Regions from separate parts of the Mycobacterium sp. 3519A genome, predicted to be linked through region 1. Evidence: predicted binding sites of a transcription regulator. Region 1 holds the regulator's gene; the other holds the start of a gene.
The links. Region 1 encodes LexA, which represses DNA repair genes until DNA is damaged. Its sites were predicted from a motif close to CGAACANNTGTTCG; they were not measured.
Positions count from the first base shown of each region.

Region 2: a site for LexA is predicted at 3,586-3,599, ahead of C1A30_RS31595 (HNH endonuclease signature motif containing protein). Genes of this name have one in related genera too.

Region 1 is NZ_OESG01000013.1:2,077,574-2,084,851, forward strand. It holds gene C1A30_RS17940 (acyl-CoA dehydrogenase family protein) at 1-821, shown strand, start outside; gene C1A30_RS17945 (LGFP repeat-containing protein) at 1,036-2,922, shown strand; gene lexA (transcriptional repressor LexA) at 2,927-3,631, opposite strand; gene C1A30_RS17955 (LysM peptidoglycan-binding domain-containing protein) at 3,853-4,314, shown strand; gene nrdR (transcriptional regulator NrdR) at 4,476-4,940, shown strand; gene C1A30_RS17965 (PhzF family phenazine biosynthesis protein) at 4,944-5,630, opposite strand; gene C1A30_RS17970 (alpha/beta fold hydrolase) at 5,654-6,676, opposite strand; gene C1A30_RS17975 (proteasome assembly chaperone family protein) at 6,709-7,278, opposite strand, start outside.
Region 2 is NZ_OESG01000014.1:2,146,825-2,154,102, reverse strand. It holds gene C1A30_RS31605 (ATP-dependent DNA ligase) at 1-1,933, opposite strand, end outside; gene C1A30_RS31600 (hypothetical protein) at 1,965-2,192, shown strand; gene C1A30_RS31595 (HNH endonuclease signature motif containing protein) at 2,174-3,580, opposite strand; gene C1A30_RS31590 (DUF4032 domain-containing protein) at 3,682-4,941, opposite strand; gene C1A30_RS31585 (ABC transporter ATP-binding protein) at 4,941-6,020, opposite strand; gene C1A30_RS31580 (carbohydrate ABC transporter permease) at 6,032-6,901, opposite strand; gene C1A30_RS31575 (carbohydrate ABC transporter permease) at 6,904-7,278, opposite strand, start outside.

The DNA of each region.
Region 1 (7,278 bases):
AGGCGCGCTGGCTGCCGAAGTTCTGCACCGGCGAGATCATCACCGCGATCGCGATGACCGAACCCGGCACCGGAAGCGACCTGCAGGGCATCAAGACCCGCGCGGTCAAGGACGGCGATCACTACATCCTCAACGGCGCAAAGACGTTCATCACCAACGGCATCAACGCCGATCTGGTGATCGTGGTCGCCTGCACCGACCCTGACAAGGGCGCGATGGGGTTCTCGCTGCTCGTCGTCGAGCGCGGCATGGAGGGATTCGAGCGCGGTCGCAAACTCGACAAGATCGGTCTCGACGCCCAGGACACCGCGGAACTGTCGTTCACCGACGTCAAGGTGCCTGCCGAGAATCTGCTCGGCGAGGAGGGGCAGGGCTTCATCTACCTGATGCAGAACCTGCCGCAGGAACGGATCGGCATCGCGGTGATGGCCGCCACGGCCATGGAAGCGGTGCTCGAGGGCACGCTGCAATACACCAAGGAACGCAAGGCTTTTGGCCGCCCGATCGGCAGCCAGCAGAATAGCCGTTTCCTTCTCGCCGAACTCGCGACCGAGGCCACCGTCGTGCGAATCATGGTCGACGAATTCATCAAACTGCACCTCGAGGAAAAACTAACCGCGGAGCAGGCGGCGATGGCGAAGTGGTATTCCACCGAAAAGCAGGTTCATCTCATCGACCGCTGCCTGCAATTGCACGGTGGCTACGGCTACATGCGTGAATATCCCGTCGCCAAGGCATATCTCGACTCACGCGTGCAAACAATCTACGGGGGCACGACGGAGATCATGAAAGAGATCATCGGCCGCAGCATGGGCGTTTAGCGGCCCATGCCATGAACCCAGCATGGGCGTTTAGCGGCCCATGCCATGAGCCCAGCATGGGCGTTTAAGCGGGGCTAAATCGCGGGTATCTACCGCGCGCCAGGTATTTTCTCCTCCAACGTCGGCGATGTTCCTTGGTAATCGACGTCTGCTGACGCAGAGTTGACGGACGCGATGACCAACGAAGGACATCGCGCCGATGGCGGGAGGGTTGATGAAGGGCCTGCGGAGCGCTCGCCGCACAGGGTTGGGCCGGCTGGCGGTCGGGTTGCTCGCCGCCGCCGCGCTCGTCTCGGCGGCACCCAGCGCATGGGCGACTCCTCAAGACGATGCCGACGCCGCGATCACCGCCGCCTGGCAGGCCGCGGGCGGGGACACCGGCCCGCTCGGCCCGAAGGACGGCGGCGTTTATCCGGCCGGTGACGGCTTCGGTCAGAACTTCCCCGGCGGCAAGATCTTCTTCACCCCCGCCACCGGCGCCCACGTGATGACGGGCGCGATCCTGGACAAGTACATGTCGCTGGGTGGGCCCGCCGACAGCGATCTCGGGTTCCCGACCATCGACGAGGGCGCCGGGAAGGCCGAGGGCAGCCGCAACACCACGTTCAGCGCGCCGGACAATCCGGTCATCTTCTGGACGCCCGACACCGGCGCGCGGGTCGTCCGCGGACCGATCAACGCCGCATGGGACAAGCTCGGCGGCTCGGCAGGCCAGCTCGGGGTGCCCAGCGACGACGAGACGTACCGCGGCAATCTGGTGACGCAGAAGTTCACCGGTGGCGAGGTGACCTACGACAGGAAGGCGAAGACCTTCACCACGGTGCCGCCCGAGCTGGCCGGCCAACTCGCCGATCTGCAAATCCCCGACGACCCGACGTCGGCGATCAACGCGGCGCGGCGCGCCGCCGGGGGGCCGCTGGGCCCGCTGGGCGCCGCCCAGGGCGAGCCGTACAAGATCGGCGCTGACGGGCTCGGCCAGAACTTCGCGGGCGGCAAGATCTTCTACAGTCCGGCGACGGGTGCGAACGTCGTCACCGGTCAGGTGCTGGCGAAATACGAAAGCGTCGGTGGACCCCAGGGCGATCTCGGCCTGCCCACCTCCAGTGAGGACGACGGCGGCCTGCCCAACAGCCGGATCAGCACGTTCTCCGCCAAGGACGAGCCGGTCATCTTCTGGACCCCCGACTACGGCGCCGTCATCGTCCGCGGGCCGATGAACGCCGCATGGCAGAAACTGGGCGGCGCCACGGGCCCGTTGGGTGCCCCCGTGGCCGACCAGACCGGCAGTGGCAACGTGACCACCCAGCGGTTCAGCGGCGGCGTGGTGTCGTGGGATCGCGCCAAGAGATCGTTCAGCACTGAGCCCGCCAATCTGGCCTCGCAACTCACTGGGCTGCAAGTGCCCGGCCTGGACGCGCCGCAGGCGCCACCCGCGAACCCCCAGGCCTCGGAGACCAAGGGCAGGAACTGGTTCACGTGGAGTTGGTGGTGGCTGCTGGCCATCATCCCGGTGCTGGTGTTGATCGGGCTGGTGGCTTTCGCGGCCATGCGGAACCGACGCGGCGGGCGCGACGACGACGTCTTCGACGCCGAGGACGACGAGTTCGGCGCGCCGCACGACGACCAGTCCGCCGAGCTGTTCAGCGCGCGCTACGCCCAGGAGGGCCAGCCGACGCCGGGCAGCCCGTGGGAACCCCCGCACGCCCCCGAGCCAGAGTCCGACGACGAAGCCGATACCACCAGGGAACCGGCGACGACACCGGACGCCGTGGAAGCCCTTGCGGCGCAAGAGGATCAAGACGATACCGACGAGGTCGACACCACGCCGACGCAGGTGCCCACGTCGGCCCAACGCGATCCGCTGACCGACACCGGACGGCACGCCCGCATCGAGGTCGACGAGCCGTCGCCCAACGGCACCGCATTGCATCTGCCGCTCGACGATCCCGGTGAGGCCCCCGACGGCTACCCGATCAAAGCCGACACCCGAACCGGGTTGTACTGGGTGCCGGGCAGCACGCTCTACGACGAGGCCCGCGCCGAAATCTGGTTCGTCAGCGAAGAACTCGCCCGCACCAACGGGTTCGTCCGCGCCAACTAGCCCGCTAGATCTTGCGGATTACCGTGACGACCTTGCCGAGCACGGCCGCATCGTTGCCGGGGATCGGGTCGAACGCGGGGTTGTGCGGCATCAGCCACACCTGACCGCGGGTGCGCTTGAACGTCTTGACCGTGGCCTCGCCATCGATCATCGCCGCGACGATGTCGCCGTTGTCGGCCACGTTCTGCTGACGCACGACCACCCAGTCGCCGTCGCAGATGGCCGCATCGACCATCGAGTCACCGACCACCTTGAGCAGGAACAGCGACCCCTCGCCGACCAGTTCCTTCGGCAGCGGGAAGACGTCCTCGACGGCCTCTTCGGCCAGGATCGGCCCGCCCGCGGCGATGCGGCCGAGCACCGGCACGAAGGTCGGCTCCGGTAGCGCGTCCGATCCGGCGACGTCGGTGGCGACGATCGAGGTGACGCCGTCGTCGGCACCCCGCACGTCGACGGCCCGTGGCCGATTCGGATCGCGTCGCAGGTAGCCCTTGCGTTCCAGGGTGCGCAGTTGGTGCGCCACCGAGGACGTGGACGTCAGGCCGACGGCATCGCCGATCTCCCTGATGCTCGGCGGGTAGCCGCGACTGGTCACCGATGCGCGAATGACCTCGAGAATGGTGCGTTGACGTTCGGTCAGGCCCGTGTCGAGCCCCCGTCGCCCGCCTGTGCTTTCCGTGCCGTCCGAAGTGCCCGTTTCGTCACCCATGGCGCCGAATGTAGTCCGTGCCGGGCCAAGAATCAAACATGTGTTCGACGCGTGTCGCGGTTCTCCGCAGGTGCCTGGTAGGAACCGCAGTCGGTCGCCCGGATTTGTCGGACCCCTGTCCTATCGTTTGGCAACAGTTCGATCACACGTTCTATCAATCGAACACATGAGCGAGTATGTTCGAACACAGGAGCGAACGAAGCGGAGCGGAAGGCAGGCAGATGACCATCCTCGACACCCGAGAAATTCAGACGGATTCGGTGTGCAGGCCGGTGGCCCGGCCCGGCTACCGAGTGGCCGATGCCCGGCGGCGGCCGCGGTCGAACCGGCCGGCCACCGCGCCGATGCGCTACCGCGGCACCGGTGTGCTGATGTCGCGGGCGTCGCATCGCAGGCGCCCCATCACCCCAGCGACCACGGTGTTTCTCGCGCTCGTCGCGGCGGGCATCACCGTTTGGCTGGGTCTGGTCGCCCAATTCGGCGGCGTCTCGGGTGCCGATGCGCCGGTGCCGGCCCGGCTCGCGGTGATTCAGGTGCAGACGGGGGAGACGCTTGCCCAGGTCGCGCACCGGGTCGCCCCCGACGCGCCGGTCGCCGACGTGGTGGATCGCATCCGTGAGCTCAACCAGTTGGACTCGGCGGCGCTCGACGCCGGCCAGACCCTCATCGCCCCGGTCGCGTGACCGCGGGTGCTACCGGTGAAAGGTTCTGCCGCTCAACGCCTTCGGTAGACCCGTCGGCGGTGGCGGGCCGAAACACAGCGGTGCTGGGTCCCGGTGGCGGCACGCAGGTACGCTCGAAGAGGTTCGAGGTAGCTGTTTGTCGTCGCGGCGAAGGAGCGGTGATGCACTGTCCGTTCTGCCGTCATCCCGATTCCCGGGTGGTGGATTCCCGCGAAACCGATGAAGGCCAGGCCATCCGGCGGCGCAGGTCGTGCCCGGAGTGCGGTAGGCGATTCACCACCGTCGAGACCGCGGTGCTGGCGGTCGTCAAGCGCAGCGGCGTCACCGAACCGTTCAGCCGCGAGAAGGTCGTCCGCGGTGTGCGGCGGGCATGCCAGGGTCGGCAGGTCGACGACGATGCGCTGAACCTGCTCGCGCAGAAGGTGGAGGACGCGGTCCGCGCCACCGGTTCCCCCGAGGTGCAGAGCCACGAGGTGGGGCTGGCCATTCTCGGCCCGCTGCGCGAACTCGACGAGGTCGCCTATCTGCGGTTCGCGTCGGTGTACCGATCTTTCGAATCGGCAGAAGACTTCGAGCGGGAGATCGAGGCGCTGCGGGCGGCGCGCACCATCCCCGCCAAGAGTTGACCGTCAGTCGATCTGCTTGACGCCGTCGTTGACGACGCGGCCCGCGATGCGCACCCAACCCTCAGGGCTCCATCGGGTCTCGATGACCGAGCCCTTGCCCTGCAGGATGTACAGGTCGCGGCTGAGGTAGTCGGTGATGCGCACCGCCGCGGCCCCGGTGGCTTCGTCCTCGGGCACGCCCAGATTCGCGGCGAACATCCGCGACCGGATCGCGCCGCGGTCGCGGTCGAGCCACGTCCACAGATAGTTCTGGATGTCGTCGGGGTAGTCGTCCGGGTCGGCGGCGAACAGTTCCTCGGTCGACGCCAGGTCGTAGATCGCGAACTCCGGCGCCCATTCCGAGCGGGCGCTGACGGCGGTCACGTCGCCCTCGTAGGTCACCTGCACGATTCCGGCGGGCACCCGCAGCGTGTGCACCGGCGTGCCGCGATCGCGCAGCCACCACGACGCGCCCACGGTCGGATGCCCTGCGAACGGCAACTCCGTGGCCGGTGTGTAGATGCGGGCCTGCGCCGAGGTGCCGCCTTCGCTCGGCACATCGATGAATATCGTTTCGCTGTAACCCAATTGGGTGGCTATCCGCTGCCGCTCGGCAGGCGCAGCCTGGCTGGCGTCCACGACGCCAAGCGGGTTGCCGTAGTTGCCGTCCTGGTCGGTGAAAACGCGCAGCACTGTCACGTCGATGGCCATAGGCCGATGCTACGTGGCGGCGATCACGTGGCGCTGCGCTCGTCGGCGCCCATCGCGTCGAGGACGGCGACCCGGGTGTCGACGGGTCCGGAGAGGGTGTCTTCGCTGATGCCGGCGCGCAGTAGGCCGCGCAGGTAGTCCTGGTCGTACACCGCCGGATCGGTGGAATCGATGAACTTCTCGACGACTTCCACGAAGCGGTCGGGATCGTCATGGAACGGGAAATGGCCGGAACCCTCGAAGATCTCCAGCTGAGAACCGGGCATCGCGGCGTGCGCCATGTGGGCGTGGCTCACCGGGATCACCGAGTCATGGCTGCCCCAAATCAATTGCACGGGAACGGATTGGGTCAAATAACATCGGTCCAGCATGGTGACCACCTGACCGCGCCAGTCGACCACGGCGCGCAGTGTGCGTGCAAACGCCGACGAGGCGGTCGGTTCCGGCAGATCGGCCAGAATCCGCAGTACGTCCGGCAGATCCCGGCCGAGGCCGGTGGAGCCCAGCACACCACCGGCGATGCGGCCCGTCGCCTGCAACGCGGGCAACACCAACGGCAGGCGCAGCAGCGCCAGCGCCTCGCTGGCCATCGGCAGCGACGCGAGCCGCAACGCGATGTTGACGTCCTTGGTCACCCCGCCCGCGCCGACAAGAATCAGCCGATCGACCAATTGCGGGAACTGGTAAGCGAATTGCATTGCTACGCCGCCGCCCAGCGAATGGCCGACCACCGTGACGTTGTCGACGTCGAGCACCGACAGCAGGTCGCGCATGCCGTTGGCGTAGGCGGCCACCGAGTAGTCGGCGCGCGGTTTGTCGGACTGGCCGTGCCCCAACAGGTCGGGCGCGATGACGGTGAACCGCTGTGCCAACTTGGTCTGCACCGTGCTCCACGTGGTGGAGTTGTCGCCGATGCCGTGAATCAACAACAGCGCCGGCCCGGAACCGGCCACCCGGAACGCGCGCCGGTATCCGTGGATGGTGCGGAACTGCAATGACGGCGTCAGTTCCCGCACCGAGCGTAGGTTCGCCTTACGCGCGGTCATTGCGACAACTTAGCTAACGATCCTGAAGCTCGCTATGCGGAGTCGTCGTCTTGGCGTTTGTCCGCCTGTTGGGCAAGGAACCGCTCGAACTCGGCGCCGAGTTCGTCGCCGCTTGGCAGATCCTCGTCGCGCGCCAGCAGCGACCGGTTCTCCTGGGCGGCGACGAAGGCGTCGTATTGGCGTTCCAGCGCCTCCACCACTTGCGCGACTTCGCTGCTGGCCTCGACCTGCTCGTTGATCTTGTCGTGGACCTCGGCGGCGGCCTGCGCCAGCCCCGCCAGCGGGAGTTGCAGGGAGGCGCTCCTGGCGACTTCGGCAAGCAGCGCCTCGGCGGCGGTCGGATAGTCCGTCTGCGCCAGATAGTGAGGCACGTGCACGGTGAACCCGACGACCTCGTGTCCGTGCTGGGCCATCCGGAACTCCAACAGGTTGGACACGCTGCCCGGCACCTGCACCTCGCCGACCCACGGCGTGTGCTCGGAGATCAGCTCCTTGTCGTTGGAGTGCGCCGTCATCGTGATCGGGCGGGTGTGTGGCACGGCCATCGGGATGGTGCCCAGGCCGATCACCCGCCGCACCCCGAGCCGCTCGGCCAGTAGCCG
Region 2 (7,278 bases), on a different contig from region 1:
TGTTCCAGATCTTGTCTTTGATCCACGACGATGAGCGTCTGCCCGGCTGGTAGGTCGAATCACGCTTCTTGGCGACCACGCCCTCCCAGCGGTGCTCGCGGGCGTGTTCCATCGCCTCGGGACCGTCACCGGGCAGGACGTCGGGCACGATGAGCCCGCCGCCCTCGGCTAACGCCTCCAGCAGCCTGCGGCGATCAGAGTACTTGGCGCGCAACAGGGATCGGCCGTCGAGGAACAGGATGTCGAATGCCCAGTACTCGACCCGAGTGGACCGCGCCCGGTTCTGCATCTCAGAGAAACTCGGCACTCCGTTGCGGTCGAGCGCCACCGCTTCGCCGTCGAGAATCACGTGATGGTCGGCGAGATCGGCGGCCAGCGCCTCGAATTGCGGATACTCGCGGGTGACGTCGCGGCCGCGGCGAGAGCGCAAGTTCAGTCGGCCGTGGTTGACTTCGGCGATGACGCGGTAACCATCCCACTTGCCTTCGAACGCCCATTGCGAGGCCTTGAGCTTGGCGACCGATCCCTCCGTCGCGAGCATCGGCGCGAGGTCTCCCGCCTGGGGATGCTGCTGCTCCTTCATCCGGTGCGCCAGCCAGTTCTTGCCGTCTGTCTGGATCAGCGCGTACCGGCCCTCGATCTTCTTGCCGTGCAACGTGATTATGACCTCGCCGCCCTTGGCGGGGCCGTCGGGCGGATGGTCGCGGAACTTCTCGGTCTCGTATGTGCCGGTGTCCCAGATGATCACCTTGCCGCCGCCGTACTCGCCCCTCGGGATCTCACCCTCGAAGCTGCCGTACTCGAACGGGTGATCCTCGGTGTGTACGGCCAGATGGTTGACCGACGGCGTATCGGGCAGATTCTTCGGTATGGCCCAACTGACGAGCACGCCGTTGCGCTCCAACCGGAAGTCGTAGTGCAGTCGGCGGGCATGGTGCTCCTGGATGACGAAGAAGTCGTCGTTGCCTGCGGTGGGCGCGAGGTTCGGCACGGGTTCGGGGGTCTTTCCGGCGTCGCGCATGCTGCGGTAGGTGGTGAGCGCGTCGGCCACCGGCGCGTCGGTGTCCATCGCGGCCAACAGGTCACCGTCGCGTGCGACGCGTTCGAGCACCTCGTCGAAGCGCAGATGCCGCAGGTCGGGGTCCTCGATTTCGTCCCAGGTGCGGGGGGCGGCGACGGTGGGCTCCTCCCGGCCACGCAGCGAGTACGGCGCGATCGTCGTCTTGTTGGCGTTGTTCTGGCTCCAGTCCACGAACACCTTGCCCGCGCGCAGGCTCTTGGTCATGGTGGCCGTCACCCGCTTGGGCATTGTTTTTTCCAACTGCATCGCGATCCGCCGCGCCAACACGGACGCGCCGTGCGAGCTGATCGGTTTCTCCAGCGGCACATACAGGTGCAGGCCCTTGCTGCCGCTCGTCAATGGGTAAGTGGTGAGCCCGATTCCGGTGATGAGCTCGCGGACCTCGTGGGCCACCTCGCACAGTTGCCGGAAGGTGACGCCCTCGCCGGGGTCCAGGTCGAACACGACCCGGGTGGCGAGGCCCGGCGTCTGCTCGGCGCCATGTTCCCGCGTCCACGTGCTGACGAATCGCCATTGCGGCACATGCACTTCCAGCGACGCCTGCTGCGCGATCCACGCCAGCCCTTCGGCGGTGTTGATGATCGGATACGTCGTCGTGCCCGACTTGTGGGAGATCGAACCCCGCTCCAGCCAGTCGGGCGCCGAACTGGCGAGCTGCTTTTCGAAGAACGACGGTTCGTCGACACCGTTGGGCCAGCGTTTGCGGGTGACGGGGCGGCCTGCGATATGCGGGAGCATCGCCTCGGCGATGTTGACGTAGTAATCGAACACCTCGGCCTTGGTGGTGCCCGTCGCCGGGTACAGCACCTTGTCCGGGTTGGTCAGCTTCACCCGACCGAATCGATCCACCACCTCACGGTATATACCCGCGTACCGTTGAACTATGGCGAAGATCTTCGCGGCGTGCCTGCTCACAGCGGTTGCCGCGCTCGTCGGGGCCCCGCAGGCGGCAGCCGACCCTGAAGATCGTGTGCCCTACTGCTCGGGCGACCAATCCCCGATGGACGCCTACTGCAGGCCCATGCCGCACCAGTCGTTCACCGACGACGCGCCCGGCGCCAACCCAGGCGTGTCGCTCGGCACCAACCCGGGCTACGAACCGGTCACCTGAAATCCCGCCTCGTCAGGCGGGTCTGGGTCGTTGTCTGGTGGGCGGAGGAGTTTTTCGGGGGTGTGGTAGGTGTTGATGCGGGTTTGGCCGGTGTCCAGGTGGGGTGGCGGAATCCATTCGACTTCGTGGCGCTCGTTCATCCGGGTTCTCCAGCTGTTGGGGCCGACCATCCGGTTATCCGGCCCGCACGCCAACCCCAGCTCGTCGACGTTGGTTTGGCCGTCATCGGCCCAATCAGCGGCCGCGTGGTGGACCTGGCAGCCGTAGGCGGGCACCGTGCACCCCGGTTTGGTGCACCCCCCATCACGGGCGATCAGCATCATCCGCTGCGCCACCGACGCGGTGCGACGGGTGCGGAACAACTCCAACGCCGAGCCGGTCGCCCCATCGAATACCGCCAACCACAGGTGCGCACGCGCCGCCATCCGGATCAGTGTGGGCAACGGCACCACCGTGCCGCCACCGGTGACCCCAACCCCGGCGCGGTGTTCCAAATCTTGCAGCGTGGTGCGGATGATGATCGAGGTCGCCACCCCATTGTGCTGACCCAACGCCCCGCTTTCCAACACACTGCGCCCCGCCACCACCAGCGCATCATGCTGACGCTGACCCAGGCTGCGCTGATCCTCGTCGATCTGCTCCTGAGTCGGGGTGCCCGACACACAGGGCTGCTCATCATCGGGATTACACATCCCCGGAGCGGCCAACTTCGCCCAGATCGCTTCCCAGATCGCCCGCCCCTCCGGGGTCAACGTGACGGTCAGACGGGAGGTGCCGTCGGCTTGTTGCGGACCCATCGTGGCCTCGCGCCGGCGTTCACGCGCGGCATCGTCGGGTTCGGCGCCGTCCTGATCGAGCAGAAACACCAGCCGGAAGGCGGCTTCCTTCAACTCCTTGGGCCCCACGCCCAGCGCGGCGCGCACCAGATCAGCCTCGACCTGATGGCGGGTGGCCACATCCACCCCGGCCGGAATCGCGGCCATCGCCTTGCGCAGCACCTTGACATGCTCACCGGTGATCGCCCCATGGGCCTGGGCGGCGGCGGTGTAGGCCAACACCGGCTCCAACGGCTGCCCCGACACGCTGTGCCGCGGCGCCAACACCTCGGCCTCGGCCAACCGCCGACCCGCCTCCTTACCCGACAGCCGCCACCGGGTCGCCAACACCTGCCGCCAGGATTTGGCACCCAACTCCCTCGGCGTGGCCTGGGTCTGCAACCGGGCCAACAACCCATTGCGGTGGGCGGGCAACTGACACGACAAGATCTCGACCTCATCAAGCACCGCCAACAACTGCGGACGGGTCAACGCCTCGGCGGTCAGCCCGGTCAGCGCGGTATGCGCGGCGCGCACCGCCGCCACCGCCTCCTCGACCGCAACCCCACCCATACCATCGAACATATGTTCGACACTTAAGGAAACTCGAGTGCGGAACCGAAGAAAACTCTAAGAAATTGTCGCTCGGTCAAACACCTGCTGCTCAACGGGATTCACTCGTCGCGCAGTACCTCGAACGGCTCCGTCGGCACCTCCGCAATGGCCAGCTTCGCCGCGGAGTCGACCGGGATCACGCCGCGGGACAGCGCTGCCAAGGCCTTGTTGGTGCCGACGTCATGGCCCGCCTTCTCGCTCAGCAGCCACCGCACCTCGAGCAGATCGCAGTATGCCTGGATCGGGGTGCCTTTCCGACCGACCACGTCGTGTGCCAACCGTTCGTACGGGGTGAGCACCTCGATCACCCACAACCGGGCGGCGGTCGAGTCGTCGACGTCGTGTCCCGCTTCGCGGCACAACTGAGCCTGATACGCCTGCATGTCGCCGAGCAGGATCTCGGCCTGCCCCTCTCCGACATCCAGGCCGGTGAGGTCCCGCAACCGTTGCGCGTGGTAGCGCCGATCACCAACGGCGACACGGATTTTGAGTCGGCTCGGATCATCGCCGACCGGTTGCAGGGACACTTCGTCGACGACGAAACCCAATTCGTTCAGCTTGCGCACCGTTCCCTCGACCCGGTACCGGTCGGCGAAGTCGAACGTGGGCTCGGCGTGCAGCGCGTCCCACAGCTCGTAGTAGCGGGACCGGGTCTGCTCCGCCTCGTCGATCAGCACGTCCTCCAACGTCGACCGGCCGAGGCGTTCGGCGAGATCGATCATGCCCATCGCCACGTTCTCCACCATGATGTCGAGGTCGTGCTCGCGCTGTCCGCGACTCAAAACCGGGTGTACTTCCGAGGTTTCGGCATCGACCAGCTGCGCCTGCAGGAGCTGCCCGTCACGGGAAAACAACGTGTTCGCCAGGGAGCAGTCGCCCCAGAACACGCCGTGCCGGTGCAGTTCCACCATCAGCCAGGCCATGGCGTCCAACAATCGCGCGCGGTGCTTGGGCTGGTCTGTGGGCAGCCGCATGAAGAGCCTGCGGTATTGCCAGGACCCCTCGAGGTAGCGGGTCACCAGGATCGCGGTGTCGAACTCGGGCTGCAGCACCAAGCCCGCGGGCCGCACGGCGGGCAGCCCTTTGTCCTCCAGGCTGCGCAGTACGTCGTACTCCTTGACCGCGATCCGCGCGGGCATGTCCTTGACGGCCCACAGCAGACCGTCGGCGTCGACGAACTTCACCAGGTGACGGCTTGGCCCTACCGCGATGTCGCGCAGTGGGACGTCGGGGACGTTCCAGTCCTCAAGCGGTCGGTCCCACGGCAACCCGAGGAGCCCGGGAGTCGGTGCCCGGAGCCGGAACTCCGGTGCACGCATTAGTTGATGCGTTCGCCGGTGTCCGGATGGAACAGGTGCACAGCGCCTTCGGGGTGCCTGCGCAGCCGAACCGTGTCGGCCAGTCGCGGCGCCGTGCGGGGATTGCACCGCGCGACCAATTCGACGCCGGACCCCGCGTGGGTGTACACGTAGGCCTCGCTGCCGAGGTCCTCGACGAGATCGACGACCACCTCGACACCACCGGAATCGGTGAGTTCCAGTTGCTCAGGCCGGATTCCGAACATCACCTCGGTCAGGCCGGCATCGCTCAGCTTGGTCATGTGCTCGCGTTCGAGTTCCAGCGTCGAGTCGCCGATCTTGACGCCGTCGGCGGTCACCGGCAGCTTCACCAGGTTCATCGCGGGGGATCCGATGAACCCGGCGACGAACGCATTGGCGGGCCGGTCGTACAACTCGTTGGGCGAGGCGAACTGCTGCAGCTTGCCGAACCGAAGGACCGCGACCCTGTCGCCCATCGTCATCGCCTCGACCTGATCGTGCGTGACGTAGACGGTGGTGGTGCCGAGACGCCGTTGCAACGCGGCGATCTGGGTGCGGGTCTGCACGCGCAGTTTCGCGTCGAGGTTGCTCAGCGGCTCGTCCATGCAGAACACCTGTGGCTCACGGACGATCGCGCGGCCCATCGCCACGCGCTGGCGCTGACCGCCGGACAGCTTGGCGGGCTTGCGGTCCAGGAACTCGGTGAGATCCAGGATCTTCGCCGCCTCCTCGACCTTCTTGCGCCGCTCGTCGGCGGACACGCCGCGCAACTTCAGCGCGAAACCCATGTTCTCGGCGACGGTCTTGTTCGGGTACAGCGCGTAATTCTGGAACACCATCGCGATGTCGCGGTCCTTCGACGGCACACCGGTCATGTCCTTGCCGCCGATCTCGATGGAGCCTTCGTCGATGTCCTCGAGGCCGGCAAGCATGCGCAGCGCGGTGCTCTTACCGGAACCCGAAGGGCCGACCAGGACGACGAACTCGCCGTCTTGGATGTCGAGGTTGAGCGAGTCAACCGCGAGCTTGTCCGAACCCTCGTAGATGCACGAAGCGTTCTTGTACGTGATTGCAGCCATCGGTCTTCCTTCTACTTGATCGCGCCGAACGAAAGTCCGCGCACCAGCTTGTTTTGCGCGAACCACCCGCACAGGATCACGGGCAGAGCGGCCATGGTTGCGGCCGCCGAGAGGACGGCCCAGTACTGACCCTCACCGGCGATGAAGCCGACGAGGTACACCGGCATGGTCTGAGCGTTCACCGCAGTGAGGTTCACCGCGAAGAAGAACTCGTTCCACGCGAATATCACGCAGATCAACGCGGTGGCCGCGATGCCGGGAGAAACCAGCGGGAGGATGACCTCACGCACCGAACGCCACAAACTCGCACCGTCCAGGCTCGCTGCTTCGAGTAGTTCGCCGGGCACCTCGAGGAAAAACGACCGCATCATCCAGACTGCTATCGGCAGATTCATCGAGGTGTACAAGATGACCAGCGCCCAAATATTGTCCAGCAGACCGATGTTCGACACGATCACATACAGCGGCAGGATCGCCGCCACGATCGGCAGCATCTTGGTGCTCATGAAGAAGAACAGTGCGTCCTGTGTCTTGCGGACCGGCCGCAGCGACAATGCGAACGCGGCCGGAGTCCCCAGTGCCAGCACGAGGACCGTCGAAACAACGGTGGCGAAGATGGAGTTGAGCAGTGGGGTCCCAATGCCCTGCTCGAACACCGCCTTGAACTGATCCAGCGTCGGGGTGAAGAACAGCTTCGGCGGACTGGTGGCCGCGTCACCCTCTTGCTTGAAGGCCGTCAGGACCATCCAGAACACCGGGAAGAAGAACCCAAGGCCCACCAGCCAGGCCACGATGCCCCACGGGCTGAACTTGCGGCTCTTCTTCTTCGAGGCCGTGGCGGCCGCCGTTGTCTCCGTGGATTTCTCAACTGTGGTCGTCATGACTACGCCGCCTCTTCCTTGCCGCTGAACGACTTGAATATCAATCGGAGCGCGAAGCTCGCGATGATCATCGTGAAGATCACCACCACGACGCCCATCGCCGCCGCCTGGCCCATGTCGAAGCCGAGGAATGCGCGCTGGTAGATGTAGAACGGCAGGTTCGCGCTCGCGATACCCGGACCGCCCTGCGTCAGCATGTAGATGGTGTCGAAGGTGTTGACCAGATAGATCGCGCCGAGCACGACACCCAGTTCGATGAAGCGCCGAAGGTGGGGCAGCGTCAACTCGCGGAAGAGTTGGAACGCGCCCGCACCGTCGACTCGACCGGCCTCCAGGATGTCGCGAGGCATCGACTGGAGGCCGGCGAGGATCAACAA